3 regions of the Streptomyces sp. NPDC056479 genome follow, and region 1 is predicted to be linked to each of the others. Evidence: riboswitches for the same ligand, from Rfam matches in the RefSeq annotation. Region 1 holds a riboswitch; each other region holds the start of a gene.
What was found. Region 1 has a riboswitch for thiamine pyrophosphate ahead of thiO (glycine oxidase ThiO). Riboswitches for the same ligand answer to the same signal wherever they lie in the genome.

Region 1 (9,930 bases):
CTTGTACTGCAGCAACACCTCGCCGAGCAGCCACAGCGCGACGACGCCGAACGCGATGTAGAGGACCGTCCAGCCCATGTACGCCCCTCTCCCAGTGGCCGCCTACGCAGTGTGACGTATGTCAGGACGGCCGGTCTAGGCCTGCGGTGGGTGGTGCAGGCCCAGGTTCTCGTAGATTTCCAGCGTAGCCGTGGAGTTGTTGAGCGTGATGAAGTGCAGTCCGGGCACTTCCTCGGCCAGCAGCCGAGCGCAGAACTCCGTGGCGAACTCGATGCCAATGGAGCGTACAGCCGCCGGATCGTCCTTGGCTGTGAGGATCCGCTCTTTCAGGGCGTCGGGGAACGCGGCGTTGGTGAGGGACGGGATCCGCTCCAGCGTCTTCGTGCTGGCGATGGGCATGATCTCCGGGATGATCGGGGTGTCACAGCCGGCGGCCGCCACCCGGTCACGCAGTCGCAGATAGTCCTCCGGTTCGAAGAACATCTGCGTGATCGCGTAGTCCGCGCCCGCGCGGCACTTGTCGACGAAGTGCCCGACGTCGGTCTCCGAGTCGGCGGAGCGCGGGTGCATCGCGGGGAAGGCCGCGACGCCCACGCAGAAGTCGCCGGACGCCTTGATCAGCTCGACGAGCTCGGCGGCGTAGGTGAGGCCCTGCGGATGCCGCACCCAGTCGCCCAGCGGGTCACCGGGCGGGTCGCCGCGCAGCGCCAGCATGTTGCGGATCCCGGCGTCGGCGTACTGGCCGATGATGTTGCGCAGGTCGGCCACCGAGTGGTCGACGGCGGTGAGGTGGGCGATCGGCGTGAGCGTGGTGTCCGAGGCGATGGCCTCGGTCGCCTTGACGGTGCCGGCGCGGGTGGAACCGCCCGCCCCGTAGGTCACGGAGACGAAGTCGGGTCCTACGGCCTCGACCCGGCGCAGCGCGTTCCACAGGTTCCGCTCGCCCTTCGGGGTCTTGGGGGCGTAGAACTCGAAGGAATACGTCGTTTTGCCGGTCGCGAGCATCTCGCGCACGGTACGAGCGTGGTCCGATCTGGTGGATGCGGTGCCGAGGGCCATACCCGCAGGTTAGCCAGGGGGCCCCGGTCCCCCAACCGCACACCGGACATTTGCCCGATTTGTCGGCCTGTTGTCCACTCCTTGGACAAACAAGGACCGAACAGGGCGCCAAGTTCACCGGAACACGGCCACGGCGACCACTGGATGAGACGCGCTGGACCTACGCCTGCCGCAGCCGCTTCGCGAACTCCGCCGCAGCGGCACCCGGGTCCGTGGCCTCCGTGATCGCCCGTACGACCACGACTCGGCGGGCGCCCGCCTCCAGCACCTGGTCGAGGTTGCCGAGGTCGATGCCGCCGATGGCGAACCAGGGACGGTCCGTGCCGAGGGCGGCGGTGTGCCGGACCAGGTCGAGGCCGGGGGCGTGGCGGCCGGGCTTGGTGGGGGTCGGCCAGCAGGGGCCGGTGCAGAAGTAGTCCACGCCGTCCTGGGCCGCGGCCGCGTCGGCCTCGGCGTCGGCGTGCGTGGAGCGGCCGATGAGGATGTCGTCCCCGAGGACTGCGCGGGCGGCGGGGACCGGGAGATCGCCCTGGCCCAGGTGCAGGACGTCGGCGCCCGCGGCGTGCGCCACATCGGCACGGTCATTGACCGCGAGAAGCTTGCCGTGCCGGGCGCAGGCGTCGGCAAAGACCTTCAGATGCTCCAGCTCCTCGGCCGCCTCCATGCCCTTGTCCCGCAACTGCACGATGTCGACCCCACCGGCCAGCACGACGTCCAGGAACTCCGCGAGGTCGCCCTGCCGCTTGCGGGCGTCGGTGCAGAGGTAGAGCCGGGCGTCGGCGAGCTGACTGCGGACGCTGCCTGCGGTGACGGTGTCGGACATGGGGTGCCCCCTGTGTTCGGGTTGCCGGGCGGGTGGGTCGGGCGGGTGCCGGACGGTGGCACGGTAGCCGCAGCGGAGCGCGCGGACGGCACCTGCCGGCGGCTGCGGCGGTGCCGTCTGTCGATGGCGTACGGGCCGGGTCCGAGGACCCGGAGACCCGGCGCGGCGGGTGCTCCGCCACATGGGCGGCACACCCCGCACCCGGCCGCGGTCGACCGCGGCCGTGGCCCGCAGGCCCCGGCCCGTACGCCGGACGATGTTCGGATGTACTGGTCGGATCAGACGGCGAGCGCCTGGGCGCGGCGCTTCACCTCCGTGCCGCGATTCTCACTGAGGGCCTGCGCGGGGGTGCCGGGCAGGCTCTCGTCGGGGGTGAAGAGCCACTCCAGCATCTCTTCGTCCGTGAAGCCGTCGTCCCGCAGCAGCGTCAGGGTCCCGGTCAGGCCCTTGACGACCTTGTCACCGTCGATGAAGGCGGCAGGGACGTGCAGCGCGCGGTTCTCACCACGGCGTACGGCGATGAGCTGGCCCTCCTTGACCAACTGCCGGACGCGGGTCACCTCGACATCGAACTGTTCGGCGATGTCGGGCAGGGTGAGCCAGGCGGGGACGAGAGCATCGATCTTTGCGTCAATCTCGGTCACGGAAACAAGCCTGCCATCTGCCACTGACAGTCGGAAGTCAGGCCGGTCCACCAGGGAGGGGCTGTCGCCTCAACGCGCTACGCCGTCGCCCCCTTCAGCGGCCTCGCCGGGTCCGTCAGCAGCTGTGCGTTCATGGGCGTGCCCGACTCGATCAGCCGTCGCCCCTGCGCGAGGTCCCTCGGCCGGCCCACCGCCAGAAGGGCGACGAGGCGGTCGCCCCGCAGCCAGCAGACGGTCCATGCCGGGCCCGACGGGTCGCCGCGCCAGAGGGTGGTGTCGGCGGCGGCGTGGTGGCCGGCGTACTGGACGAAGCGGCCGAACTGCTCGGACCAGAAGTACGGCACCGGGTCGTAGACGGCGGAGGTCTCGCCGAGGATGTTCGCGGCGACCGTGCGCGGGCCCTGGAGGGCGTTGTCCCAGTGGTGGACCAGCAGCCGCTCGCCGTAGCGCCCGGAGGGGAAGGACGCGCAGTCGCCGACCGCGTAGACGTCCGGCACGGACGTGCGCAGCCGGTCGTCGGCGACGACCTCGCCGTACGCGCCGAGCTCGATGCCCGAGCCGGCCAGCCAGGCGGTGGCGGGGCGGGCCCCGATGCCGACCACGACGGCGCCCGCGGGCAGCCGCGAGCCGTCGTCGAGGATCACCGCGCCGGGCTCGACGCGCGCCACGCGCGCGTGCGTGCGCAGCACCGTCCCGCTGTCCTCGTACCAGGCGGTCATCGGCGCGGCCACCTCGGCGGGCAGCGCACCCGCCAGCGGCCGGTCGGCGGCCTCCACGACCGTCACCGCGCAGCCCGCCTCACGCGCGGCCGTGGCGAACTCCGCACCGATCCAGCCGGCCCCCACGACCACGATCTCGTGCTGCCGGGCGAGCACCGGCCGCAGCCGCTCGGCGTCGTCCAGGGTGCGCAGCAGATGCACGCCGGGTACGCCCTCCGCGCCCGGCAGCCGGATCGGTTCGGCGCCGGTGGCGAGCACGAGGACGTCGTACGGGACGGGCCCGGCCTCGGTGTCCAGTTCGTGGTCGGCGGTGCGCACGCCCTGCACCTCGCGCCCCAGCCGCAGGTCGACGCCGAGCGCGTCGAAGTCGATGTCGAAGGCGGAACCCTCGGCCTTGCCGAGCAGTACGGCCTTGGACAGGGGCGGCCGGTCGTACGGCTGGTGGGGCTCGGCGCCGATCAGGGTGACGGTGCCGGTGAAGCCCTGTTCCCGCAGGGCGACCGCCGTCTGCACTCCGGCCATGCCGGCGCCGGCGACGACCACTGACCGCTGCGACTGCGTCGTCTGCTCGCTCACCTGATCACCATAGACAACTGACAATTCGTCAGTCAGGAGTCGTGCTCAGTGACCTGCTCCACAACGCTGGTGCCGCGGCCCGCCTGCGACTCCCACTCCCAGCTCTCCTCCAGCCGCACCCGCCCGTCGGCGAGCTCGGCCACCGTGGACTCACAGTGCCCCGACGACGTCGTCCCGTCCCGCTTCAGCTGGACGTACCGGAAGTCCAGCCGGTCGCCTTCCCGGGTGCCCACCAGGTGCCCGCGTACGACGTCCCCGCCCGCGTACTCGGCCCAGATCTCGCCGTCCTTCTCGTGGTACGTGAACCGGGTGCGGGTACCCACCTGACCTGGGGCTTGGTCCGCGACGGGGGCGAGGACGAGACCGTCGAGCGAGCGGGCCATGGACACGGGCTCCCTTACTGAGAGGTGCGGGGGCGGGCTAGGGTGGCCAACGTAGAGCACTCGCGGGAGCCCGGACGCACCGGGCTGAGAGGGAGGCTGGCGGCCTCCGACCGTACGAACCTGATCCGGGTCATGCCGGCGAAGGGAGGGGCTGGACGCCCATGTCGCGTACGCGAACTTCAGACGTCCTCGTCATCGGGGGCGGAATCATCGGCCTGGTCACGGCGTGGCGGGCCGCGCAGCGCGGGTTCACGACGGCCGTCGTGGACCCCGAGCCGGGTGGCGGCGCCGCCCGGGTGGCCGCGGGAATGCTGGCCGCCGTCACGGAACTGCACTACGGCGAGCAGACCCTGCTGGGCCTGAACCTCGCCTCGGCCCGCCGCTACCCTGACTTCGCGGCCGAACTCACCGACCTCACCGGCCACGACCTCGGCTACCGCCGGTGCGGCACGCTCGCCGTGGCGCTGGACGCCGACGACCGCACGCATCTGCGCGAACTGCACGCCCTGCAGCGCCAGTCGGGGCTGGACTCCGAGTGGCTGTCGGGGCGGGAGTGCCGGCGACTGGAGCCGATGCTCGCGCCCGGGGTGCGCGGCGGGCTGCGGGTCGACGGCGACCACCAGATCGACCCGCGGCGGCTGGCGGGAGCCCTGGTGGTGGCGTGCGAGCGGGCCGGCGTGCTCTTCCACCGCACCTGGGCCGAGCGCCTCGACGTCGCAGGGGACCGGGCGGCCGGTGTCACCACGACGGACGGCACCGGGCTGGGCGCGGACCAGGTGGTCCTCGCGGGTGGCAGCCTCAGCGGGCAGTTCGCGGGCGTCCCGGACGACGTACTGCCGCCGGTGCGGCCCGTGAAGGGGCAGGTGCTGCGGCTGACGGTGCCGAAGCGGTACGCGCCGTTCCTGAGCCGGACCGTGCGGGCCGTGGTGCGCGGCAGCCAGGTGTATCTGGTGCCGCGCGAGAGCGGGGAGCTGGTCGTCGGGGCGACGAGCGAGGAGCTGGGCTGGGACACGACGGTGACCGCGGGCGGCGTCTACGAACTGCTGCGCGACGCCCATGAGCTGGTGCCGGGCATCACGGAACTGCCGCTCACCGAGACGCGGGCCGGCCTGCGCCCGGGCTCCCCCGACAACGCGCCGCTGCTCGGGCCGACCGAGCTGGCGGGCCTGTCGCTGGCGACCGGGCACTACCGCAACGGCGTGCTGCTCACGCCCGTCACCGGGGACGCCATGGCGCACGTCCTGGCTACCGGTGAACTCCCGGACGAGGCCCGTCCGTTCACGCCCAGGCGCTTCAGTCCCGCCGCACTCACGGAGCAGCCCGTATGAGCATCCCGGTCACCATCTCGGTCAACGGCGAGCGTCGGCAGATCGAGCCGGGCACGGCTCTCGACACGCTCGTACTGTCCTTCACCGCGGCGCCCTCCGGAGTGGCGGCCGCCCTCAACGAAACCGTCGTCCCGCGCGCGCAGTGGCCCTCGACGCCCCTCTCCGAGGGCGATCGCGTAGAGGTCCTCACCGCCGTCCAAGGAGGCTGACCCATGGCCGACGATCCCTTTGTCATCGGCGGTACGTCCTTCACGTCCCGACTGATCATGGGCACGGGCGGGGCGCCCAGCCTGGAGGTGCTGGAGCGGGCGCTGGTGACGTCCGGGACCGAGCTGACGACGGTCGCGATGCGGCGGGTGAACCCGTCGGTGCACGGTTCGGTGCTGTCCGTGCTGGAGAAGCTCGGGATCCGGGTGCTGCCGAACACCGCGGGGTGCTTCACGGCGGGTGAGGCCGTACTGACGGCCCGTCTCGCGCGCGAGGCGCTCGGCAGCGAGCTGATCAAGCTGGAGGTCATCGCCGACGAGCGGACGCTGCTGCCGGATCCGATCGAGCTGCTGGACGCCGCCGAGACACTGGTGGACGACGGTTTCACGGTGCTGCCGTACACCAATGACGACCCCGTGCTGGCGCGGAAGCTGGAGGACGTCGGCTGTGCGGCGATCATGCCGCTGGGCTCGCCCATCGGGTCGGGGCTCGGCATCCGCAATCCGCACAACTTCCAGCTGATCGTGGAGCACGCGCGCGTGCCGGTGATTCTGGACGCGGGTGCCGGTACGGCGTCGGACGCGGCGCTCGCGATGGAGCTGGGGTGCGCGGGCGTGATGCTCGCCTCGGCGGTGACGCGGGCGCAGGAGCCGGTGCTGATGGCCGACGCGATGCGGCACGCGGTGGAGGCGGGGCGGCTGGCGTATCGGGCAGGGCGGATCCCGCGGCGGCACTTCGCGGAGGCGTCGTCTCCGGCGGAGGGCCTGGCGCGGCTGGATCCGGAGCGGCCCGCATTCTGAACGTATGTTCGACGAAGGTATTGAGCCAGTGAGGCGTCCGTCACAGGTCGGCTCCAGTCCCGCTCCGATCACGCCCGAACGGGCGGGGCTGTCGGTGACGGCTCGTACACTCGCCTGCGTGGATACGACCCTTCAGGACCCTCTGGTCGGGCAGGTGCTCGACGGCCGGTACCGCGTGGACGCGCGGATCGCCGTCGGCGGGATGGCCACGGTCTACCGGGCCCTGGACACCCGCCTGGACCGCGTGCTCGCGCTCAAGGTGATGCACCCCGCGCTTGCGGTGGACGGAGTGTTCGTCGACCGGTTCATCCGGGAGGCGAAGTCCGTCGCCCGGCTGGCGCACCCGAACGTGGTGCAGGTCTTCGACCAGGGCACCGACGGGTCGTACGTCTATCTCGCCATGGAGTACGTCGCGGGCTGCACCCTGCGCGACGTACTGCGCGACCGCGGGGCGCTGCAGCCCCGGGCGGCCCTGGACATCCTGGAGCCGGTCCTGGCCGCGCTCGGCGCCGCGCACCGCGCCGGGTTCGTGCACCGGGACATGAAGCCGGAGAACGTCCTGATAGGGGACGACGGGCGGGTCAAGGTCGCCGACTTCGGGCTCGTGCGGTCGGTGGACACCGTGACCAGCACCACCGGTGCCGTGCTCGGCACCGTCTCCTATCTCGCGCCCGAGCAGATAGAGCAGCCCGGCACCGCCGACGCCCGCGTCGACGTGTACGCGTGCGGTGTCGTCCTCTACGAGATGCTCACCGGCGACAAGCCGCACGACGGGGACTCCCCCGCCGTGGTGCTCTACAAGCACCTGCACGAGGACGTCCCGCCGCCCTCGGCGGCCGTGCCGGGACTGGCGTACGAGCTCGACGAGCTGGTCGCCTCGGCCACCGCGCGCACCCCGGACATCCGCCCGTACGACGCCGTGGCGCTGCTCGCGCAGACCCGGGAGACGCGCGCCGCGCTCAGCGCGGACCAGCTGGACGCGGTGCCGCCGCAGGCACTCTCGACGCAGCACGGCAACGCCGACGACCGTACGAGCGTCATCCCGCGCGCGCTCAACTCCCCCGCTCTCGGCTCCGCTCACGCGGGGGGACCCCCATCGCGGCCGCTGCCCGTGAACGGCCACGAGCCCGAGGCCGTCTTCAACCGGACCAGCCGGCTGGAGACCCCGCCGCCCCCACCGCCCGCGCACCGATCGCGCGCCTCGCGCCGGCCGCGCGGCCCGTTCGTCATCGTCGCCGCCGTCCTGCTGGCCCTCGGCCTGGGCGTCGGCATCTGGTACATCAACTCCGGCCAGTTCACCCAGGTCCCGCCGCTGCTGTCCAAGACCGAGGCGCAGGCCCGGGACCGGCTGGAGGAGGCCGGGCTGGATGTCGGCAAGGTGGAGCGGTCCTACAGCGACACCGTCAAGCGCGGCACCGTCATCAGTACGGACCCGGAGACCGGCGCCCGCATACGGCACAACGACTCCGTGTCGCTGGTCATCTCGGCCGGACCGGAGACGGTGAAGGTGCCCGACCTCCAGGGCTACCCGCTGGCCAAGGCCAGGAGCGAGCTGAAGGAGAGCGGTCTCCAACCGGGCATGGCGGTCTGGGAGTTCAACGACGAGGTCACCCGGGGCTCGGTGATCTCCTCGGACCCCGGTGACGGCACCAAGGTCCGCTCCGGCTCCGCGGTCGCGCTGACCGTCAGCAAGGGCAGCCCGGTGGACGTCCCGGACGTCACCGGCGAGGACCCGGCCGACGCCAGGGCCGACCTGGAGGAGGCAGGCCTGAAGGTGAAGATCGCCGCCGCACGGGTCAACTCCGAGTTCGACGCGGGCCAGGTCGCCCAGCAGTCGCGGACGGAGGGCAAGCAGGCCGCCGAGGGCGACACCGTGACGCTCACGCTGTCCAAGGGCCCCGAGATGATCGAGGTCCCGGACGTGGTCGGCGACAGCGTCGACGACGCCAAGGCCGAGCTGCAGGGCGCCGGCTTCGAGGTCGACGAGGACCGCGGTCTGCTCGGCCTGTTCGGCGACACGGTCAAGAAGCAGTCCGTGAAGGGCGGGAAGACGGCACCGAAGGGATCGACGATCACGATCACCATCCGGTGACGGACGCTGCGCCGGGCCTGCGCCGGGCGCCGATGGACATGCCACGTCATGCCGTCGGGCGCCTGCGGGCCGGTGGGAGTTGCTCGCGCAGTTCCCCGCGCCCCCGGCTGGGTGCAGTCACCCGACCGCGGAAAGCGCCCCACCCCCATGGGACCCTTGACCGGTGACAACTCAGCGCAACCCCGTCGGCGGCCATGTCCCCGTGGCCGGCGGCCTCAGCTCCGTCGGGCTCGCCTACGCCCACGATCTCAAGGCCGAGACGGTCCAGGTCTTCGTCGCGAATCCGCGCGGCTGGGCCACCCCGGCCGGGAACCCGCGGCAGGACGAGGAGTTCCGCGCGGTGTGCGAGGCCGAGTCGATCCCGGCGTATGTGCACGCGCCGTACCTGATCAACTTCGGCTCGCACACCGAGGCGACCGTCGAGAAGTCGGTGGAGTCGCTGCGGCACTCGCTGCGGCGCGGGCGGGAGATCGGCGCGCTCGGCGTGGTCGTGCACACGGGCAGCGCGACCGGCGGCCGGGAGCGCTCGGTGGCACTGAAGCAGGTACGGGAGCACATGCTGCCGCTGCTGGACGAGCTGACCCACGACGACGACCCGTTCCTGCTGCTGGAGTCGACGGCAGGCCAGGGCTTCTCGCTGTGCTCGCGCACCTGGGACTTCGGGCCGTACTTCGAGGCGCTGGACGCCCACCCGAAGCTGGGCGTGTGCCTGGACACCTGTCACATCTTCGCCGCCGGGCACGACCTGACCGGCCCCTCCGGTATGCACCAGACGCTCGACCTGCTGGTGGACACCGTCGGCGAGGGCCGGCTGAAGCTGATCCACGCCAATGACTCCAAGGACGTCGTCGGCGCTCACAAGGACCGGCACGAGAACATCGGCGCGGGCCACATCGGCGAGGACCCGTTCCGGGCGCTGATGACGCACCCTGCCACCGAGGGCGTACCGCTGATCATCGAGACGCCCGGCGGGAAGGAAGGGCACGCGGCGGACGTGGAGCGGCTGAAGAAACTTCGCGACGCATAGTCCGTTACGGAATACCCCAGGGGGGTATACGGTTCTTGCTCGATGCGGGAACCGTGACCTGACATTGGGGGCACTCATGCGGCACGAAGCGCACGCGGCACACGGTCACCACCACGAGGCGACCGCCACCAGCAGCTGGGCGATGGCCGCCCAGGCCACCCTGCACTGCCTCACCGGCTGTGCCATCGGCGAGGTGCTGGGCATGGTGATCGGCACCGCGCTCGGCTGGGGCACCGTGGCGACCCTGATCCTGGCGATCGTCCTGGCCTTCT
Region 2 (9,930 bases), on a different contig from region 1:
ACCCTCGGCGCCACCGTGATCACCGGCTGCACCGTGGCCACGCTCCTCATCACCGCCGTCGAGGCCAGACAGGCCCGCGCCGACACCACGGCCGCGCTGCTCCTCCTCGGCGCCCCCACCTCGATGCTCCGCAGCGCGGCGGCCCTGCGCACCGGCGCCCTGCTGGCGCTCTTCTGCCCGCTCACGCTGATCGTGGCCGAGCTCGCCGCACTGCCCCTGGCGCGCTGACGCCGCCGCGGTCCCCGGCCGAGCGCCACCGGAAAACCCGTACGAAGAAAATCTCCGCCCGGCGATGAGTTCCGATCGGACCCCCGGTCTACCCCACCGAACAGCAACCACCCCGATGGGAGAGACCGCGATGACCGCCCCCGCCTACCAGCAGATGATCTTCGTGAACCTGCCCGTGAACGACCTCGACGCGGCGAAGAAGTTCTTCACGGAGCTCGGCTACTCGATCAACGCCCAGTTCAGCGACGAGAACGCCGCGTCCGTCGTGATCAGCGACACCATCGTCGCGATGCTGCTCACCAAGCCGTTCTACTCGACCTTCACCAAGAAGGAGATCGCGGACGCCACGACGACCAGCGAGGTGCTGATCTGTCTGAGCGCCGAGAGCCGCGCGAAGGTCGACGAACTGGTCGAGAAGGCAGTCGCCGCCGGTGGTACCGCGTCGGACAAGGTCCAGGACATGGGCTTCATGTACGGCCGCGCCTTCGACGACCTCGACGGCCACACCTGGGAGGTCGTGTGGATGGACCCGTCGGCCATCGAGGGCTGAGGACAGCCGTACGGCACACGGTGCCTAGCATGGGCGGGTGCACACGATGCCCGCCCATGCGGCCCACCACGAAGACCGTGAGATAGAGACGCTCGAGGAGTTCGACGCGACCGTCTCGGCGCGCGGCTCCCTCGCCGGATTCCGGCTCCAGGCAGTGGACCTGACGGACCGTACGCGCGAACTGCTCGGCACGGACACGACGGGCGCCGTATTCCTCGGCTGCCCGATGCGCGAAGAAGCCGCCGCGAAGATCCGCACCGACGGCGCCCTGGTCTTCCCGCCGGTCCCGGACCTCCCCTTCGAGCCGTACCGGGGCCTGGTCTACTCCCCCGACGAGCTCTTCGCCTCCCTGGCCGACGGCTACGAGAACACGCCCGACGCCCACGCGTACGCCTGGTTCCAGCGGACCAAGGCGGACCGCGACGTGTACGACTCCATGCTCCGCGCGATCCACGACGACTCCGTCTCGGACGCGCTCGACGAACTGCTGTCCGGCGCCCGCGTGGTGGGCGTCATGGGCGGCCACGCGATGAAGCGCGGCACACAGGCGTACGAGGGTGCCGCGCGCCTCGGCCGGGAGCTGGCCCGCGCCGGGCTCACGGTCGCCACCGGCGGCGGCCCGGGTGCGATGGAGGCGGCCAACCTCGGTGCGTACGCCGCCCCGTACGACGACGAGATGCTCGCCGACGCCCTCCGGCTCCTCGCGAAGGCCCCTCTCTTCACACCGTCGATCACCGACTGGGCGGCGGCCGCCTTCGAGGTGCGTACCCGCTGGCCCAGGGGCGGCCGCTCCGTCGGCATCCCGACCTGGTTCTACGGCCACGAGCCGCCGAACCCCTTCGCCTCGCACATCGCCAAGTACTTCGCCAACGCCACCCGCGAGGACGGCCTGCTGGCGCGTTCCAACGCGGGCGTCGTCTTCCTGCCGGGCGCCGCCGGGACCGTACAGGAGATCTTCGACAACGCGACGCCGAACTACTACGAGTCGCGCGGGGAGCCCACCCCGATGGTCCTGGTCGACCGTGCGCACTGGACCGAGAAGCTGCCGGCCTGGCCGCTGCTCAAGTCCCTCGCCCGGGAGCGGTCGATGGAGGCGCGGATTGCCCTGGTTGACCGGATCGAGGAGGCGCCGGAGGCCTTGAAACGTCTCGGGTGTTAATAAGAGGGCAAAGCCAACGCCTGTAGGCTGCATATGCGTTGACAGTGCTTATGCCACGCTTATAAACCTGTGAGTCTCCTGGGGCCGGTGATGTCGCATCACGGGCTCCGTCGAACCCCCCTCTGTGGTGCAACTCCCGTAAAGGACAAACGTGTCCATAAACCGCCGTACCGTCGCACGTTCCGTGCGCGCCCTGGGCGTCGCCTCCGCCTCGGCCGCGCTCGCGCTCTCCGTAGCGGGCACCGCCGCCGCGTGCAACATCAGTGAATTCTCCGCCGAAGCCAAGTGCGACGGCGACAAGGGCGTCATCACCGTCACCGACGTGGACCCCGCCGGTGTCCCGGCGACCGTCACGGTGTTCCTGCAGAACAACGGCGCCGACCTGAAGAAGGTCGGCGAGCAGGAGGTCAAGGGCTCGCGCGAGGGTGTCACCATCACCTTCGCCGAGAACTGGAAGCCGGACGCCGAGTACCGGATCCACGTCAAGGCCGGCGGCTATGTCGACGAGGACATCAAGCCGAACCTGACGACTCCGTCCACGGCCTGCAAGAAGGAAGAGGAGGAGCCGCCGGCTCCGTCCGACACCCCGACCCCGTCGGAAACCGCCTCGACTCCGGCCGAGGAGACCGAAAGCCCGAGCCCCACCCCGTCGGAGAGCGAGAGCACCGCCCCCGCCAGCAGCGCTCCGTCCCCGGCGGCCGGTGACTCCAACCTCGCCGAGACCGGTGCCAACTCCAACACCGGTCTGATCGCCGGCATCGCGGTCGCCCTGGTCGCCCTCGGCGGCGGCGCGGTCTTCTTCGGCCTGCGCCGGCGCGGGGCGAGCAGCGACCGCTGACGCGCTCCTCACCGCAACACCGCTGTGGCCCGTCCCCTTTCCCGGGGGCGGGCCATCCGCGTGTCAGCCGAACGTCGCCCGCTCCAGCCAGAACTCCAGCAGCTCCCGCTCCCCCAGGACCTCCAACTCGGGGCTGTCCAGCGGCAGTCGACGGTAGAAGGCGAGCAGTACGGCGGTGAGGGGGCCGCGCAGGGCGACCGTCGCCTTCTCGTGGCCGCGGCGCCAGGAGATGACGTCCCCGGAAAGGTCCACGACCCACTCCGCGTTCACTTCGGGCGTCCCGTCCGTGGCATGCAGATGGATGCTGCCGCCGGGTCGGTGCAACTCCCGCGCCGGGTCGTCCGGCAGCGACCGCTGGGCCCACTCGATGATCTGCAGCCACTCGTCGATCGCGTCGGCCGCCACGTCGGGCGCGACCTCGTAGGGCAGTCCGGCGGCGAGGGTCGCGTCGGCGCGGTGGACGGTGAGCTCGTGCGTCATACGGCGAGCCCAGAACCCGGCGCTGAGATCCCCGGCCCATCCCCACACCTTGGCGTCCGGCCCGGCCTCCCGCAGGGTGGCGACGATCATCTCACCGGTCTCGGCGAGCCAGGCGTCCAGCGCCACGGGGTCGCCCTTCTCCTGCGGACCGGTGCCGAGCGGGACCTCCTCCTCCTCGATCTCCTCCTGCGCCCGCGTCCGCACCATCAGCTCCACCCAGCGCAGGGCGCCGCCCGTGTGCCGCACCAGCCGCTCCAGCGACCAGTCCGGGCAGGTCGGCACGGTGGCCGACAGATCGGCGCCGGACGTCACCACGGCCCTCAACAGGCCGACCTGGTGGGCGATCTCGTCGCAGTAGCGATCATGTGCGAGCAGCGTCATGCCCGCACCCTATGCGTCCAGTGATCAGCCGAGCACGGCAATTTCGGCCGCGTCGAACTCCACTCCGACCACATCCCCGACCTCGGGCGCTGCCCGCAGCGCACAGGCCGCTTCGAGACGCGGCGCCTCGTCCGGCTGGAGATGCACGGCGACATGGGTGCCCCTGAACGTCCGCCCGGCGACCGTGCAGCGCAGGCCCTCGTCGGGCGCGACCAGGCGCACCCCGGCCGGCCGTACGAGCAGCGTCCGCGTCCCCTGGGCGGCGCCCTCGCCCACCGGCAGCTTCCCCCAGGGCGTGTCCGCCGCCTCGCCGGCGACGGTGCCCTCGACCACGTTGTCGAAGCCGAGGAAGCGCGCCACGAACTCGTCCACCGGCCGCTGCCACACCTGCAGCGGCGTCCCGGTCTGGGCGATCCGCCCGTCCCGCATCACCACGACCCGGTCGGCGAGCGCGAAGGCCTCGCCCTGGTCATGCGTCACGGCCAGCACGGTGGTGCCCAACCGCCCGAACAGCTCCCGGAGTTCGACGACCAGCCGCTCCCGCAGCGAGCGGTCGAGCTGGCCCAGCGGCTCGTCCAGCATCAGCAGCCGGGGCCGGGGCGCGAGCGCACGGGCCAACGCCACCCGCTGCTGTTCCCCGCCGGACAGCGAGGCCACGGCGCGCCCGGCGGCGCCCGGCAGTCCGACAAGTTCGAGCAACTCCCTTACCTGCTCGGCCTGTTCGGCCTTGGAGGCGCCGTGCATCCGGGTCCCGAAGGCCACGTTGCCGCCGACGTCCCGCTGCGGGAACAGCTGATGGTCCTGGAACATCAGCCCGACGCCCCGCTTGTGCGCGGGCACCCCGGCCTGGTCCCGCCCGTCGAGCGCCACCCGCCCGGCATCGAGGGCTTGCAGTCCCGCCACGGCCCGCAGCAGCGTCGACTTGCCGCTGCCGCTCGGCCCGAGCACACACACGATCTCGTGCTCGGCGACATCGAGGTCCACGGCGTCGAGCACGGCCCGCCCGCCGAAGCGCACGGTCGCACCCGCCAGACTCAACAGCATCTAGAACTCCCCCGTCCGATCCGCACGGAGCCGCTCCAGCACCAGCAGCGCCACCGCGCACACCATCATCAGTACCGTCGAAAGGGCCATCGCCTGGCCGTAGTTGAGCTCGCCGGCCCGCCCCAGCAGCCGCGCCACGGCGACCGGCAGGGTCGGATTGTCGGGTCGCGCGATGAACACCGTCGCCCCGAACTCCCCCAGCGACACCGCGAAGGCGAACCCGGCCGCGATCAGCAGCGCCCGTCGCACCATCGGCAGATCCACCTCACGCCAGACCCGCCAGGGCGAGGCTCCCAGCACCGACGCCGCCTCGCGCAGCCGCTGGTCCACCGCCCGCAGCACGGGCAGCATGGTCCGTACGACGAACGGCACCCCGACGAGCGCCTGCGCCAGCGGCACCAGGATCCAGCTGCTGCGCAGGTCCAGCGGCGGCTCGTCCAGGGCGATCAGGAACCCGAACCCGACGGTCACCGCGGACACCCCGAGCGGCAGCATCAACAGCGCGTCGAAGCCCCGTACGAACCGGCCCGCGTCCCGTCGGGTCAACGCGGCCGCCGCCAGACCGCCGATCAGCACGGCGATGAGCGTGGCGACGACGGCGTACTCCAGCGAGTTCCCGATCGCCTCGATCGGCGCGACGAGGAAGACCCCGCCGTCGGCGCTGGTCAGCGCCCGGTAGTAGCCGAAGTCGGAGGCGCCGAGCGACCGTTGCACCAGCACGGCCAGCGGCAGCAGCAGGAGTACGGCGATGACGGCAAGCACACCGGCCAGCAGGGCCCACTGGCCCGCCCCGCGCGGCCGCCGCGCGGTCACCGACGCGTCCACCAGGCGCAGGGCGCTCTCCCGTCGCCGTACCGTCCAGGCGTGCACGGCGAGTATCGCGGCCACGGCCAGGAACTGGATGATCGTCAGGACGGCGGCCGTGGACAGGTCGAAGATCTCGGAGGTCTGGCGGTAGATCTCCACTTCGAGGGTGGAGAAGGTCGGTCCGCCGAGGATCTGCACCACACCGAAGGAGGTGAAGGTGAACAGGAAGACCATGAGCGCGGCGGCGGCCACGGCGGGCCCGAGCGCCGGCAGGGTGACCTGCCGCCAGGCTTTCAGGGGCGAGGCCCCGAGCATCCGCGCGGCCTCCTCCTGGCGCGGGTCGAGCTGCGCCCAGAGCCCTCCCACCGTGCGTACGACGACGGCGTAGTTGAAGAAGACATGCGCGAGCAGGATGGCCCACACGGTGGTGTCGAGCCGTACGCCCCACAGCTCGTCGAGGAGTCCGCCGCGGCCGACGAGCGCGAGGAACGCCGTACCGACGACGACCGTCGGCAGCACGAAGGGGACGGTCACCACGGCCCGCAGGATCTGCTTGCCGGGGAAGTCGAAGCGGGCGAAGACATAGGCGCCCGGCAGCGCGATCAGCAGGGTCAGCGCGGTGGAGGCGAGCGCCTGCCAGGTGGTGAACCACAGGACGTGCCGGATGTCGGACTCCCCGAGCACGTCCCACAGCCGCCCGAACTGCCACACCCCCTCGACCTTCAGACCGCGCGCGAGGATCGCGGCGACCGGGTAGGCGAAGAACACCCCGAAGAACGCGACGGGGACGGCGATGAGACCGAGCCGCACCGCCGCCGCGCCCTTCTTCCGCGGGGCCGCTACTTCAGTACGAGCGAGGTCCACGACTTGACCCAGTCGTCACGGTTGTCGGCGATCTTCGCCGGGTCCATGGTCTCGGGGTTCTCGGCCTGCGGGCCGTACTTCACGAACTCCGGCGGGACCTGGGCGGCCTTGAGCACCGGGTAGACGAACATGTTCAGCGGCATGTCGTCCTGGAAGGTCTTGGTGAGCAGGAAGTCGAGGAGCGCCTTGCCGCCCTCGGTGTTCTTGGCGCCTGCGAGCAGCCCGGCGTACTCGACCTGCCGGAAGCAGGTGCCGGTCGCGACACCGGTCGGCGCGGTGGTCGGCTTCGGGTCGGCGTAGATCACCTCGGCGGGCGGGGAGGAGGCGTACGACACGACGAGCGGCCGGTCGGCCTTGGCCTGCTTGCCGCCGGCGGAACCGGAGAACTCCTCGTTGTAGGCCTGCTCCCAGCCGTCGACGACCTTCACGCCGTTGGCCTTGAGCTTCTTCCAGTAGTCCTGCCAGCCGTCGTCGCCGTACCGGGCGGAGGTCCCGAGGAGGAATCCCAGCCCCGGCGAGGAGGTGGAGGCGTTCTCGGTGACGAGGAGGTTCTTGTATTCGGGCTTGATCAGGTCGTCGTACGTCGTCGGCGGGGCCAGCTTGTGCTCGCTGAAGTACGCCTTGTCGTAGTTGACGCAGATGTCGCCGGTGTCGACGGGAGTGACCCGGTGCTTGTCCTGGTCGACCCGGTACTCGGGCAGGATCAGGTCGGAGCCCTTGGGCTCATAGGACTGGAACAGCCCGTTGTCGAGCGCGCGGGAGAGCAGGGTGTTGTCGACGCCGAAGAAGACGTCGCCCTGCGGGTTGTCCTTGGTGAGGATGGCCTTGTTGACGGCCTGCCCGGCGTCGCCGTCCTCCAGGACCTTGACCTTGTAGCCGGACTGCTTCTCGAACGCGGCGAGGACGCCCTTGGAGACGGCCCACGAGTTGTGGCTGACGAGGGTCACGGTCTTGCTCTTGGACTCGGGGTTGTCGGTCCCCGAGTCGGACGACCCGCACGCGGACAGCGTGACGAGGCCGAGCCCGACGGCGAAGACCGTGGCCTTCTTGGTGATGCTCACCAGATTCCTCCTGGGGTTGACCAGGAAGAGACGCGGCCCTGCCGAGAAGCCCTCTTCTTCGGCTCCTGGGCAGGGCGCAACAGCTTGAGTGATGACCGAACTTCCTACCCAGAATGACCTGGGCGAGGTTCAGAGGGTCTGCGGCCCGATTGCCGCACTCTCAGCGCTGTGGCGCTCCCCTGTCGGAATATGAAGATGTACGTACGGGTGTACGCGCCCAGATTACCGCTCGGTGGCCGCGAGCTGACCGCAGGCCCCGTCGATCTCCTGACCACGGGTGTCCCGAACCGTCACCGGCACACCATGGGCCGCGATGGCCTCGACGAACGCCTTCTCGTCCTCGGGCCGGGAGGCGGTCCACTTCGAGCCCGGGGTCGGGTTCAGCGGAATCAGGTTCACATGCACGGGCTTGCCCTTGAGCAGCCGCCCGAGCCGGTCACCGCGCCAGGCCTGGTCGTTGATGTCCCGGATGAGGGCGTACTCGATGGACAGCCGACGGCCGCTCTTCTCGACGTACTCGAACCCGGCGTCCAGGACCTCGCGCACCTTCCACCGCGTGTTCACGGGGACGAGGGTGTCACGCAGCTCGTCGTCGGGCGCGTGCAGCGAGATCGCGAGCCGGCACTTGAAGCCCTCGTCGGCGAACCGGTTGATCGCCGGGACGAGACCGACGGTCGAGACGGTGATCCCACGCTGGGACAGCCCGAGCCCGTCCGGCTCGGGGTCGGTGAGCCGCCGAATGGCCCCCACGACCCGGTTGTAGTTGGCGAGCGGCTCGCCCATCCCCATGAAGACGATGTTGGAAAGCCGGGCCGGCCCACCGGGCACGTCCCCGTCCCGGAGCGCCCGCATCCCGTCCACGATCTGGTGCACGATCTCGGCGGTGGACAGATTCCGGTCCAGCCCCGCCTGCCCGGTGGCACAGAAGGGACAGTTCATCCCACACCCGGCCTGCGAACTGATGCACATGGTCACCCGGTCCGGATACCGCATCAGCACCGACTCGACGAGCGTCCCGTCGAACAGCCGCCACAGCGTCTTGCGGGTGTCCCCCTGATCCGTCGACAGATGCCGTACGACGGTCATGAGCTCCGGGAACAACTCCTCCCGCAGCTTGGCACGCGACCCGGCCGGGATGTCGGTCCAGTGCTCCGGGTCGTGCGTGTACCGCGCGAAGTAGTGCTGCGACAGCTGCTTGGCACGAAAGGGCTTCTCCCCGACCGCAGCGACAACGTCCTTGCGCTCACCGGGCGTGAGATCAGCAAGGTGCCGCGGGGGCTTCTTGGCTCCGCGGGGGGCGACGAATGTGAGTTCTCCGGGTGCAGGCATAACCCTTCCAGTGTGGCAGATCAACTCTGGGGGCCCAGGCCAGAACGGGGTGGGGGTGGTCACCTGTGGGTGCCGACTGTCAGCGTTGGTCGGCTTCGCACGGCCCAGGGACGGCCCAGACGGCTGAGCGGTCGCCCACGAGATCCCGCTGCCTTACCAGCCCTGAGCTTCGGAATCACTGGAACATGCCCGGCGCCACGGGCGCCGGGTACGAGGATTGCCCTTGCTGCCCGTCGCCCGCCGGGTCACGAAGGTCGCGTCCGTTGACTGTGACTGACCGTCCACTCCGGAGCGCATCTGGCACATGGATGGTTCGGAGCTGTTGCCGGTCGCCGGGCCCAGCGTTTGACACGCCCACCATGACGTAACAAAGTTGGTTGCAACAGAAGGTCACCACCGCCCAGACGGTGCGACCCCGCGCCGAGTACGAGGAGAGGTCCAGCCATGTCCACCACCACCGCCGGAACTGCACTGATCACCGGCGCGACCGCGGGCCTGGGCGCGGCCTACGCCGAGGAACTGGCCGCACGGGGACACGACATCATCCTGGTCGCGCGAGACGAGGCGAGGCTGGAGGAGGCCGCCGCGGAGCTGGCCGAGCGGTCGGGACGGAAGGTTTTCACTCTGAGCGCGGACCTGGCGACCGCCGAGGGGATCGGTTCGGTCGAGGAGCGCCTGGCCGGCGACGCGTCGATCGACACCTTGGTCAACAACGCCGGCATGGCGCTGTTCGGCCCGCTCTCGAAGGCCGACCCGGATCGGCTCGAGGGGCTGATCGCGCTCAATCTGATCTCGTTCACCCGGATCGCGGCCGCCGCGGCGAAGGCATTCGCCGGCCGCGGCGCGGGCACGATCGTCAACATCTCCTCTGTGCTCGCGCTCAACATTCTCCCGGTGGGTGCCGCGTACAGCGGCACCAAGGCCTATGCGCTGGCTTTCACCCAGGGGCTGGCCCAGGAGTTCGCGGACTCGGCGGTGCGGGTGCAGGTCGTGCTGCCGGGGGCGCTGGAGACCGCGCTCTGGAGCGGTTCGGGCATCGAGCTCGACCAGCTCTCGAAGGCGACGGTGATGTCCCCGCAGGATGCCGCCCGGGCCGGACTCGCCGGACTCGAGGCGGGCGAACTGGTCACCATCCCCTCGCTGCCCGAGTATGGCCAGTGGGAGTCCTACGACCAGGCCCGCCAGGCCA
Region 3 (9,930 bases), on a different contig from region 1:
GCGCAGCCCGTCGACCACGCGGTTGCGCTCACACACCAACGACCCGACCCGGCCGAGCAGTTCGTCCTCGGCACGCAGCGAGGCGATGGCCGCCTCCTGCGCGAGCTGACTCACCCCGAAGGGCACAGCCGTCTTGCGCAGGGCCGCCGCCACCGGCTCATGGGCGATCGCGAAGCCGACACGGAGGCCGGCGAGGCCGTACGCCTTGGAGAACGTCCGCAGGACACAGACGTTCGGCCGCTCACGGTAGAACTCCACCCCGTCCGGCACCTCGGGGTCACGGATGAACTCGCGGTACGCCTCGTCGAGCACCACCAGGACATCGGTGGGCACCCGGTCGAGGAACCGCTCCAGCTCGGCCCGCTTCACGACCGTGCCCGTCGGGTTGTTGGGGTTGCAGACGAAGATCAGCCTGGTGCGGTCGGTGATGGCGGCGGCCATCGCATCCAGGTCGTGCACCTCGCCCGGCGTCAGCGGCACCTTCACCGAGGTGGCGCCGCTGATCTGCGTGATGATCGGGTACGCCTCGAAGGACCGCCAGGCGTAGATGACCTCATCGCCGGGTCCGGTGGTGGCCTGGATCAGCTGCTGAGCGACGCCGACCGAGCCGGTGCCGGTGGCCAGGTGGGAGAGCGGAACGCCGAAGCGCTCGGACAGCTCGTTCATCAGCCCCGTGCACATCATGTCCGGGTAGCGGTTGAACGACGAGGCGGTGGCCATCACCGTCTCCATCACACCGGGCAGCGGCGGATAGGGGTTCTCGTTGGAGGACAGCTTGTAGGCCACAGGGCCACCGGCCGCGGCGGGCTTGCCCGGCTTGTAGGTGGGGATACCCTCCAGCTCGGCGCGCAGCTTGGGGCTCGTCTCGCTCACCGCAGTCCTCCTCGCGACCACCGGCGGCCCATCACCGCCGCCGGCTCCAATACTTCTCACCTTATGAGGATTCGGCGCCGATGCGTACAGGTGAGCAACGCCCGATGCGTACGGCCGAGGTCTGCCCGGCCGCTGACCCCAGCTGCCACACCAGCATCAGGGGCATCGCTGTACGAAGGCGTACGAATTGGGGGGCGCGCCACACATATATCTACGCGCCGGTGGCTCGCGCCCTGGCGCGCATCACCCGTGAAGGTGAGTTGAGACCTCTTCGAAACATCGGACACTTGGCAGGCCCATGCGCGCCGACAAGTCACGTCCTGCCATTGGATCGTTCAACTCCCTTTCTTTCAAAGGCACTTGACGTCCAATGACCTTGCAGAAACGTGCCTGTCAACGATTGCATATGCGTCCGCACTACCCCACCGCATGAGCCCTACTATCGGCTCGCCATGACAGCAGCAGGGAAGCACCAGGTGAGCCGCGCGGAAACCTCACGTCGAGGCAGTCGGCCCGGTCGGGCGGGCATCAGAGACGTGGCGGCCGCCGCCGGAGTCTCCATCACGACCGTCTCCGACGCTCTCAACGGCAAGGGCCGACTCCCCGACGCCACCCGACGCCATGTCCGCGAAGTCGCCGACCGGCTGGGCTACCGGCCCTCGGCCGCCGCCCGCACACTCCGAACCGGCAAGTCGGGACTCATCGGCCTGACCGTGACGACCTACGGGGATGAACCTTTCACCTTCACCGAGTTCGCGTACTTCGCCGAGATGGCGCGCGCCGCCACCTCGGCCGCGCTCGCCCGCGGCTACGCCCTCGTGATCCTCCCCGCGACCTCGCGCCACGACGTCTGGTCCAACGTCGCCCTTGACGGCACGGTCGTCATCGACCCGTCCGACCAGGACCCGGTCGTCAGCGAACTGGTCAGACAGGGGCTCCCGGTCGTCTCCGACGGCCGCCCGGCCGGCTCGCTCCCGGTCACCGCCTGGGTCGACAACGACCACGAGGCCGCCGTGATGGGCATCCTCGACCACCTGGCCGACGCGGGCGCCCGTCGGATCGGCCTGCTGACGGGCACCTCGACGGACACGTACACCCATCTGTCCACCACCGCGTACCTGCGCTGGTGCGAGCGCGTCGGACAGGACCCGGTGTACGAGGCCTACCCCGCGCACGACCCGTGCGCGGGCGCCGTCGCCGCCGACCGGCTGATGGCCCGTCCCGACCGCCCCGACGCGGTCTACGGTCTGTTCGACCCGAACGGCACCGACCTGCTCGCCGCCGCCCGCCGCTACGGCCTGCGCGTACCGGACGACCTGCTTCTGGTGTGCTGCAGCGAGTCCACGGTGTACGCCAACACCGAGCCGCCCCTCACCACGCTCTCCCTGAAGCCGCGCCGGATCGGTACGGCGGTGGTCCAACTGCTCATCGACGCCATCGAGGGGGTCGAGTCGGACCAGCCGGTCGAGCAGGTGATACCGACCGAGCTGATCGTGCGTACCTCGTCCCAGCGACGTCCGCCGCGCACGACCGTCAGCCCGCCGCGGTCCCCCGAGGAGCGGTAGGAGCGCGGCGAAGCAAGGGAACGGCTGGTCGGGGGGCCGGCCGAGCCCAGCCGTCGAGTGGTCGAAGCCCTGCCCAATCGGGGCGAAAGCCGCGGTGAACAGGAGTCCTGCTCCGATTCACCACCCCTGGGTCATCACATGGCGCGATCGGCATTCCTATGATGGGCCCACGACACCCGCGGGCCGCTGCGACCAGGCAGTCCGATGCGGTGCAGATGCGGCGCGATGGTGGAGGGGTCTGATGACTCAGGGGGCCGGTCAGGGACCCGAGGTGGAGCGCACGGCGACGTTGCGCGACTTCCGGGTGCCCGCGTACGTCCACGAGACCGGTCCGTACGCCCACAGCACGCACCCGGGCGAGGTCGCCCCGCCCCTCGACGAGGCCTATCCCGAGGGGTACACGCCCACGCAGCGCGACCTGCCGGTGATCAACCGCGGCGACACGGTCCAGGTGCACGTCGACCCCGCCTCCCTGCCGGCCCAGCAGTCCACCCAAGGCTCCGGTCCGCTGTTCGTCGTCGGCGATGTGCACGGCTATCTCGACGAGCTGACAGCCGCCCTCCAGGAGAAGGGCCTCATCGACTCGGAGGGGAGCTGGTGCGCGGGCACCGCCCGGCTGTGGTTCCTCGGCGACTTCACCGACCGCGGCCCGGACGGCATCGGCGTCATCGACCTCGTGATGCGGCTGTCCGCCGAGTCCGCCGCGGCCGGCGGCTACTGCAAGGCCCTGATGGGCAACCACGAACTGCTGCTGATCGGCGCCAAGCGGTTCGGCGATACCCCCGTCAACTCCGGCGCGGGCACCGCCACCTTCCAGGCGGCCTGGCTGCTCAACGGCGGCCAGAAGACCGACATGGACCGTCTCCAGGACCACCACCTTCAGTGGATGTCCCGGCTGGACGCCATGGAGGAGGTCGACGGCCATCTCCTCGTGCACTCGGATACCACCGCCTATCTCGACTACGGCGACTCGATCGAGGCGGTCAACGACACCGTCCGCGAGACGCTCACGCGCAATGACGCCGACGAGTGCTGGGATCTCTTCCGCAAGTTCACGAGGCGCTTCTCCTTCCGCGACGAGGGCGGCCCCGACCATGTGCGCTCCCTGCTCGATACGTACGGCGGCACCCGCATCGTTCACGGCCACAGCCCCATTCCGTATCTGCTGGGCGAGGTCGGCTCCGAAGACGGCGAGGACAACACGGGGCCGGTGATCGAGGGGCCGCATCTCTATGCGGAGGGCCTCGCCATCGCGATGGACGGCGGCGTGACCATGGCCGGAAAGCTGCTGGTTCAGCAACTTCCCCTGGATATCTGAACGTTCACCGGGCAGGCGTCCCCCCATCCCGCAGCGACGGAGGACGGCGCAGGCCAGGGCCCAATTTTGGCAAACCCCCTGTCACCGTGTGCCGTCACCGCTCTACCATCGGCTTATCCGTAGCAGGCTCCCCTCCGTTTCTGCCCGACGGCTCGTTGGCATGCGAGCCCCAAGCCCTACGGAGCATCGGGGGATGCACATGAACAGCGTTCCGCAGCACCTGCACAGCGAGGACCGCCAAGAGTACGAGCGGATCCTCGACGAGGCGCTGCGCTCCGCACCACACCGCCCGGAACTGGCCGCTGTGGGACAGCGGCTCAACCCCGAACAGCTGCGCACCATGGCGCTGAACGCCACCGCACTCATCACGGCGGCCGCGGCGACCGAGTACCAGCACTACGTGAAGGTCCGCGAGGAACTGCGCCAGCCGGCGCCGTCCACCCCGTCGTCCGCCCGCGAGTCCGGCTCCACCGAGTCGGGTACGGGCGCGATGGGGCTCGCCACCACCATGGGAGAAGTCGCCGAGACGGCCGGCCCCGGCGTCGTCGCCGTGGTCGCCGTGCTGGCACCCGTCCTCGCGGGCACCGCCGCGGCGATCTTCCTGCTTGTCGGCTACATCCTGAAGATGTTCGACCCTGAGCCGGCCTTCGCCCAGACGATGCTCACCACCGGATGGGTGTTCGGCGCCATCGCGGCGGCCGCGATCCTGGTCGCCGCCGTCGGACTTCTGCTCACCGCCCTGCGCAACCGTCCGGCCTTCGACTCGGGGCCGTACGGCGAACTGAGCGAAGGGGTGGCCCGGGCCAGGGAAGCCTGGCGCGAAGCCCTGCTGGAGCGCGGTGTCCTGCCCTTCCTGAGGGAAGCGCTCGTCGACCCCGGCACGGCGGCGGCCCTGCACCGCACGCCACCGTCGACCCCGGCCGGCCGTATCCCGAACCTCGGCTACGACCGCCCCGGTTTCAGCAGCCCGGGCGACGGCTCCTCCGCGGGCCCGCGCCCGAGCTTCAGCAGCCCGGACTACACCAGCCCGGACTTCGGAGGGCCGGAACACCAGCCGGAGTAGCCCCTCGGCTTGCGCCCCCGCCGTGAGCGGGCCCCCCGCAGGGGACCTCCTCCTCGACGGAACCCCGGGGACATCTCCTCGGGGAGGCGCAAGCCGAACAGCCGGGCAGGACGTCGACGTCAGTCCGCGATCGGCAGATACACCCGGTTGCCCGCCGCGGCGAACTCCTGCGACTTCTGCGCCATGCCCTCCTCGATCTCCTGCGGGGAACCGCCGTGTTGGCGGCGGATGTCCTGGGAGATCTTCATCGAGCAGAACTTCGGCCCGCACATCGAGCAGAAGTGAGCCGTCTTGGCGGGTTCGGCCGGAAGCGTCTCGTCGTGGAACTCCCGTGCCGTGTCCGGGTCCAGGGCGAGGTTGAACTGGTCCTCCCACCGGAACTCGAAGCGAGCGTCGGACAGCGCGTCGTCCCAGTCCTGCGCACCGGGGTGCCCCTTGGCGAGGTCCGCCGCGTGGGCAGCGATCTTGTAGGTGATGACGCCGGTCTTGACGTCGTCACGGTTGGGCAGGCCCAGGTGCTCCTTGGGCGTGACGTAGCAGAGCATCGCCGTGCCCCACCAGGCGATCATGGCGGCACCGATACCCGAGGTGATGTGGTCGTACGCCGGCGCGACGTCCGTGGTCAGCGGGCCGAGCGTATAGAACGGAGCTTCATCGCAGATCTCCTGCTGAAGGTCGATGTTCTCCTTGATCTTGTGCATCGGGACGTGGCCCGGGCCCTCGATCATGGTCTGTACGTTGAAACGCTTGGCGATCTGGTTGAGTTCCCCGAGAGTCCGGAGTTCAGCGAACTGCGCCTCGTCGTTGGCGTCCGCGATCGAGCCGGGCCGCAGGCCGTCGCCCAGCGAGTAGGTGACGTCGTACGCGGCGAGGATCTCGCAGAGCTCCTCGAAGTTCTCGTACAGGAACGACTCCTTGTGGTGCGCCAGGCACCACGCCGCCATGATCGAGCCGCCGCGCGAGACGATGCCGGTCTTGCGGTTCGCGGTGAGCGGTACGTACGGCAGGCGGACGCCCGCGTGGACGGTCATGTAGTCCACGCCCTGCTCGGCCTGCTCGATGACCGTGTCCTTGTAGATCTCCCAGGTCAGTTCCTCGGCCCTGCCGTCGACCTTCTCCAGGGCCTGGTAGAGCGGCACCGTGCCGATCGGGACGGGGGAGTTGCGCAGCACCCACTCGCGGGTGGTGTGGATGTTGCGCCCGGTCGACAGATCCATGACCGTGTCGGCGCCCCAACGGGTCGCCCAGGTCATCTTCTCGACCTCCTCCTCGATGGAGGACGTCACCGCGGAGTTGCCGATGTTGGCGTTGACCTTCACCAGGAACCGCTTGCCGATGATCATCGGCTCGATCTCCGGGTGATTGACGTTGGCGGGCAGAACCGCACGGCCCGCGGCGATCTCTTCGCGGACCACTTCGGGAGAAACGTTCTCCCGGATGGCCACGAACTCCATCTCGGGTGTGATCTCGCCGCGGCGCGCATAGGCGAGCTGCGTGACGGCCTGGCCGTCGCGGCCGCGACGCGGCTGGCGCGGTCGTCCCGGGAAGACCGCGTCGAGGTTGCGCAGGCCACCACGCGGTGAGGTGTGCTTGATCCCGTCGTCCTCGGGACGGACGGGACGACCCGCGTAGTCCTCGGTGTCTCCGCGGGCGATGATCCAGTTCTCCCGCAGCGGAGACAGTCCGCGGCGGACGTCGGTCTCGGTGAGTGGATCGGTGTACGGGCCCGATGTGTCGTACAGCGTGACCGACTGCCCGTTGGTGAGGTGCACCTGGCGGACCGGCACCCGCAGATCGGGGCGTGAACCCTCGACATACGCCTTGTGCCAGCCGATGGACTTCCCGGCCTCCTGGGACTTCTCGTCCTGAACGGAGGCAGGCGTGCGCGCGTCCTTGATGGTCATGAGACCTACTCCCTACGCCGGCATTACCCGGTAACAGGTTCGGCGGTCGACGCAGCGTTATCCGTCTGCCGACGTTTCGTGTGAAACATCACTCGCGATGGGTGATGTTTCATGTGAAACATCGCTGGGACGGAGGTCAGCGCCCTCTCAGCCCGGTGCTCCGAGCTCCCGCGTGTACAAAGGTGGTCCCACGCTAGCGTCAATTCGGGCGCGGTGAACAGGGGGCCCCGGCCGTTCTTGCGATGATCGGTCGGTGACCACGACGCATGAACCTCCGTACCCACCGCCCGAGCCGCCCCGCGGCTCGGGCGCCGGAAGCGGCCCCGGAAGCGGCCCCGGAAGCGGCCCCGGGAACGGTCCCGCACGGGGTAACGGCCCGGCAGGCGGCCGGGGTTCAGGGGTTCCCGGAGGCAGATACGACGGCGGATACGGCCGTGGTTCCGCGGGTGGCCAAGACGATCGGGCGGCTGGAAACAGCGGCTGGCACGAACACGGCAGCCGGCCCGGGCCCGGGTCCGAAGGAATGCCGGAGCAGCGGGGCGGAGTCGGCGGGGGGTACGAGCGTGGCCCTGGCGGGCACGGCGGCCCCGGCGGGCACGGCTACGGTCCCGGCTCCGGCGGCTCGACGGGGCAGGGGCCCGGTCCGGGTGACCGGCCCGGTCACGATGCCGGTGATGGTCATGGTCACGGACCCGGATCCGGCGGGCCGCGGGGCGGTGGCGACGATGACGGACATGGGCATGGGCACTCGCACAGTCACGCCCACGGTCCGGCGGCTCCCGTCTCCCGGCATCTGCGCAAGGTCATCGCGGCGGTTCTGATCCCGTTCGCCGCGGCGGTGGTGGTCGGTCTCGCGGTGCTGTGGCCGGGCGGTGCCCCAGGGCACGAGCGCACCGGAGTCGGCTTCGACCGGCAGACACAGCAGGCCACGGTCACCAAGGTCGTCGAGCTGAGCTGCAAGGACGCGGGCGCCTCGGGCGTGCCGCCGACCGGCGACACCTCCACCGCCGAGGGTTCCTCCGCAGCGCAGCAGGAGAGCGGCACCTGCAAGAAGGCGACGATCCGTGTCGACACCGGCAAGGACAAAGGCCGTACCTTCACGGAGATCGTCCAGCCCGACCAGTCGCGCCAGTTGCACGAGGGCCAGGAGGTCGTGGTCGCCTACGAGCCCTCCGCGCCCAAGGACCTCCAGTACTCGGTCACCGACGTGAACCGGCGCATTCCGCTGTCGGTGCTCGCCGGGATCTTCGCACTCGCCGTCGTGGTCGTCGGCCGGTTGCGGGGCCTCATGGCGCTGATCTCGCTGGCCATCAGCTTCCTGCTGCTCAACTTCTTCATCCTGCCCGCGATCCTCCAGGGCTCGAACCCACTGGTCGTGGCGGTGGTGGGGTCGAGCGCGATCATGCTGATCGCGCTCTTCCTGTGCCACGGCCTCTCGGCCCGGACATCGGTCGCGGTGCTCGGCACACTGATCTCGCTGCTGCTGATCGGTGTCCTCGGCTCGGTGTTCATCGACTGGGCCGCGCTCACCGGCAACACCGACGACAACACCGGCCTCATCCACGGTCTGTATCCGTCGATCGACATGAGCGGTCTGCTGCTCGCCGGCATCATCATCGGTTCGCTCGGTGTCCTCGACGATGTGACGGTTACCCAGACCTCCGCGGTCTGGGAGCTGCACGAGGCCAACCCGACGATGGGCTGGCGCGGGCTGTACCGGGCCGGCATCCGCATCGGCCGCGACCACATCGCGTCCGTCGTCAACACGCTTGTCCTCGCCTACGCGGGCGCCGCGCTGCCGCTGTTGCTGCTCTTCTCGATCGCGCAGAGCGGCGTCGGTACGGTCGCCAACAGTGAGCTGGTCGCGGAGGAGATCGTGCGCACACTGGTCGGCTCCATCGGACTGGTCGCCTCGGTTCCGGTGACCACGGCTCTCGCGGCCCTGGTGGTCTCGGCAGACCGGCCGGAGAAGGGGGCGGCGCCCACGGGCACCCAGCCAGTCATGGCGGGCACGCAGCCGGCTCCCGGCCGCGGCGGTAGGGGACGACGGCGTAAGCGCTGAGGGCGTCAGCTGTGCCGCGGAAGCGGTCACGGCAGAGTGCGTTGACGGCAGATGCGCCGGCCGTCGACCTCCCGGCCGCCGAGGGCGTCGTATGACAGCCCGACGGGGACAGCCGATGCTGACAGCAGAGCAGCCGGTTGACGGCCGCCCGAGTCTGCGTCGCTGACTCCGCCCGAGTCCTGCGTCGCCGACTCCGCCCGTCCGGCGGAGCGTGAAGCACTTCCGGCGGGGCGGAAGCGCCCGCACGCGCCCCTTGCGCACCCGCTGAAGCGTTACGCCACGCCGCCCTCGCTGACGTAACGCTTCACCCGGCGCTCTGCTCCTCCGCCAGGATGCGATCCAGGGCCTCGTCGAGATGGGCGTCGAAGTCGGCGAGCGTGCCCTCCTGCCCGAGCGGCACCAGCTTGTCGGTGCGGTCGAGGAAGGCCACAAGAGGCGCCACGGAGGAGCGGAACAGCGCCTGGTCCGGCCCCACCTGAAGCCGGATCAGGACGTCGCCCAGCGTCTCGGCACCCGCCGGCGAGACCCGTACATCTCCCTCCCCGCACGGCCGGCCCACCCCGTCGACCAGCAGCTCACGACCGAAGGCCCAGGTCACCGGGGCATCACCGGGCAGGTGAAAGGTCAGCCGTACCGCGTAGGGATCACACGTCTCGTAGCGCAGCTCCACCGGGATGCGGAAGGAGAGCTCCTCGGAGACGAGAAAGCTCATCATGACCTCTGCCTGTACGGACTCGCGCATCGCCTACCCCGTCGTTTGCCTTCGACTGGCCGGGACCGGATCCCGAGCCTGGTGGAATCTTGCTGAACGTACACGAGAGATCACAAGGAGTGAGTTTTCAGATACTGATAGAGATCGCCAGTGACCCCAGGAGTCGTCCGACCTCGTCCTGCAGCTGACGCGCCGCCGGCAGCAGTCGATCGGCCTGTTCGACGGGCAGGGAAATGGCCATCGTCGCGGCGGTGGTGCCCACCGTGATCGGGATCGCCGCACACACCGTGCCCAGCGCGTACTCCTGACGCTCGGTCACCGGCTCCATCCGACGCATCCGTTCCAGACGGCGCAGCAGCGCGCGGCTGTCTCGGACCGTGTACGGGGTGATGGCCTGCACGGGATGGCGCTCGAGGTGATCGAGCCGGGCGTC

Region 2: another riboswitch for thiamine pyrophosphate. It lies ahead of ACFQ6S_RS28270 (thiamine ABC transporter substrate binding subunit); the one in region 1 lies ahead of thiO (glycine oxidase ThiO).
Region 3: another riboswitch for thiamine pyrophosphate. It lies ahead of thiC (phosphomethylpyrimidine synthase ThiC); the one in region 1 lies ahead of thiO (glycine oxidase ThiO).

Annotation. Positions count from the first base shown of each region.
Region 1 covers NZ_JBHTRZ010000008.1:463,419-473,348, forward strand. Annotated here, with positions in the region: gene ACFQ6S_RS31110 (hypothetical protein) at 1-78, opposite strand, end outside; gene metF (methylenetetrahydrofolate reductase [NAD(P)H]) at 136-1,059, opposite strand; gene thiE (thiamine phosphate synthase) at 1,220-1,882, opposite strand; gene ACFQ6S_RS31125 (Rv2175c family DNA-binding protein) at 2,161-2,526, opposite strand; gene ACFQ6S_RS31130 (NAD(P)/FAD-dependent oxidoreductase) at 2,604-3,821, opposite strand; gene ACFQ6S_RS31135 (hypothetical protein) at 3,854-4,204, opposite strand; TPP riboswitch at 4,257-4,368, shown strand; gene thiO (glycine oxidase ThiO) at 4,366-5,532, shown strand; gene thiS (sulfur carrier protein ThiS) at 5,529-5,741, shown strand; gene ACFQ6S_RS31150 (thiazole synthase) at 5,745-6,539, shown strand; gene pknB (Stk1 family PASTA domain-containing Ser/Thr kinase) at 6,658-8,631, shown strand; gene ACFQ6S_RS31160 (deoxyribonuclease IV) at 8,795-9,658, shown strand; gene ACFQ6S_RS31165 (DUF4396 domain-containing protein) at 9,735-9,930, shown strand, end outside.
Region 2 covers NZ_JBHTRZ010000007.1:427,743-437,672, reverse strand. Annotated here, with positions in the region: gene ACFQ6S_RS28305 (hypothetical protein) at 1-228, shown strand, start outside; gene ACFQ6S_RS28300 (VOC family protein) at 359-778, shown strand; gene ACFQ6S_RS28295 (LOG family protein) at 816-1,937, shown strand; gene ACFQ6S_RS28290 (LAETG motif-containing sortase-dependent surface protein) at 2,089-2,775, shown strand; gene ACFQ6S_RS28285 (maleylpyruvate isomerase family mycothiol-dependent enzyme) at 2,839-3,636, opposite strand; gene ACFQ6S_RS28280 (ABC transporter ATP-binding protein) at 3,661-4,680, opposite strand; gene ACFQ6S_RS28275 (ABC transporter permease) at 4,681-6,351, opposite strand; gene ACFQ6S_RS28270 (thiamine ABC transporter substrate binding subunit) at 6,327-7,412, opposite strand; TPP riboswitch at 7,496-7,603, opposite strand; gene rlmN (23S rRNA (adenine(2503)-C(2))-methyltransferase RlmN) at 7,635-8,741, opposite strand; gene ACFQ6S_RS28260 (SDR family NAD(P)-dependent oxidoreductase) at 9,186-9,930, shown strand, end outside.
Region 3 covers NZ_JBHTRZ010000005.1:224,996-234,925, forward strand. Annotated here, with positions in the region: gene hisC (histidinol-phosphate transaminase) at 1-873, opposite strand, end outside; gene ACFQ6S_RS21315 (LacI family DNA-binding transcriptional regulator) at 1,326-2,438, shown strand; gene ACFQ6S_RS21320 (metallophosphoesterase) at 2,680-3,756, shown strand; gene ACFQ6S_RS21325 (hypothetical protein) at 3,950-4,819, shown strand; gene thiC (phosphomethylpyrimidine synthase ThiC) at 4,939-6,723, opposite strand; TPP riboswitch at 6,716-6,905, opposite strand; gene ACFQ6S_RS21335 (YibE/F family protein) at 7,247-8,785, shown strand; gene ACFQ6S_RS21340 (SsgA family sporulation/cell division regulator) at 9,090-9,527, opposite strand; gene ACFQ6S_RS21345 (IclR family transcriptional regulator) at 9,625-9,930, opposite strand, start outside.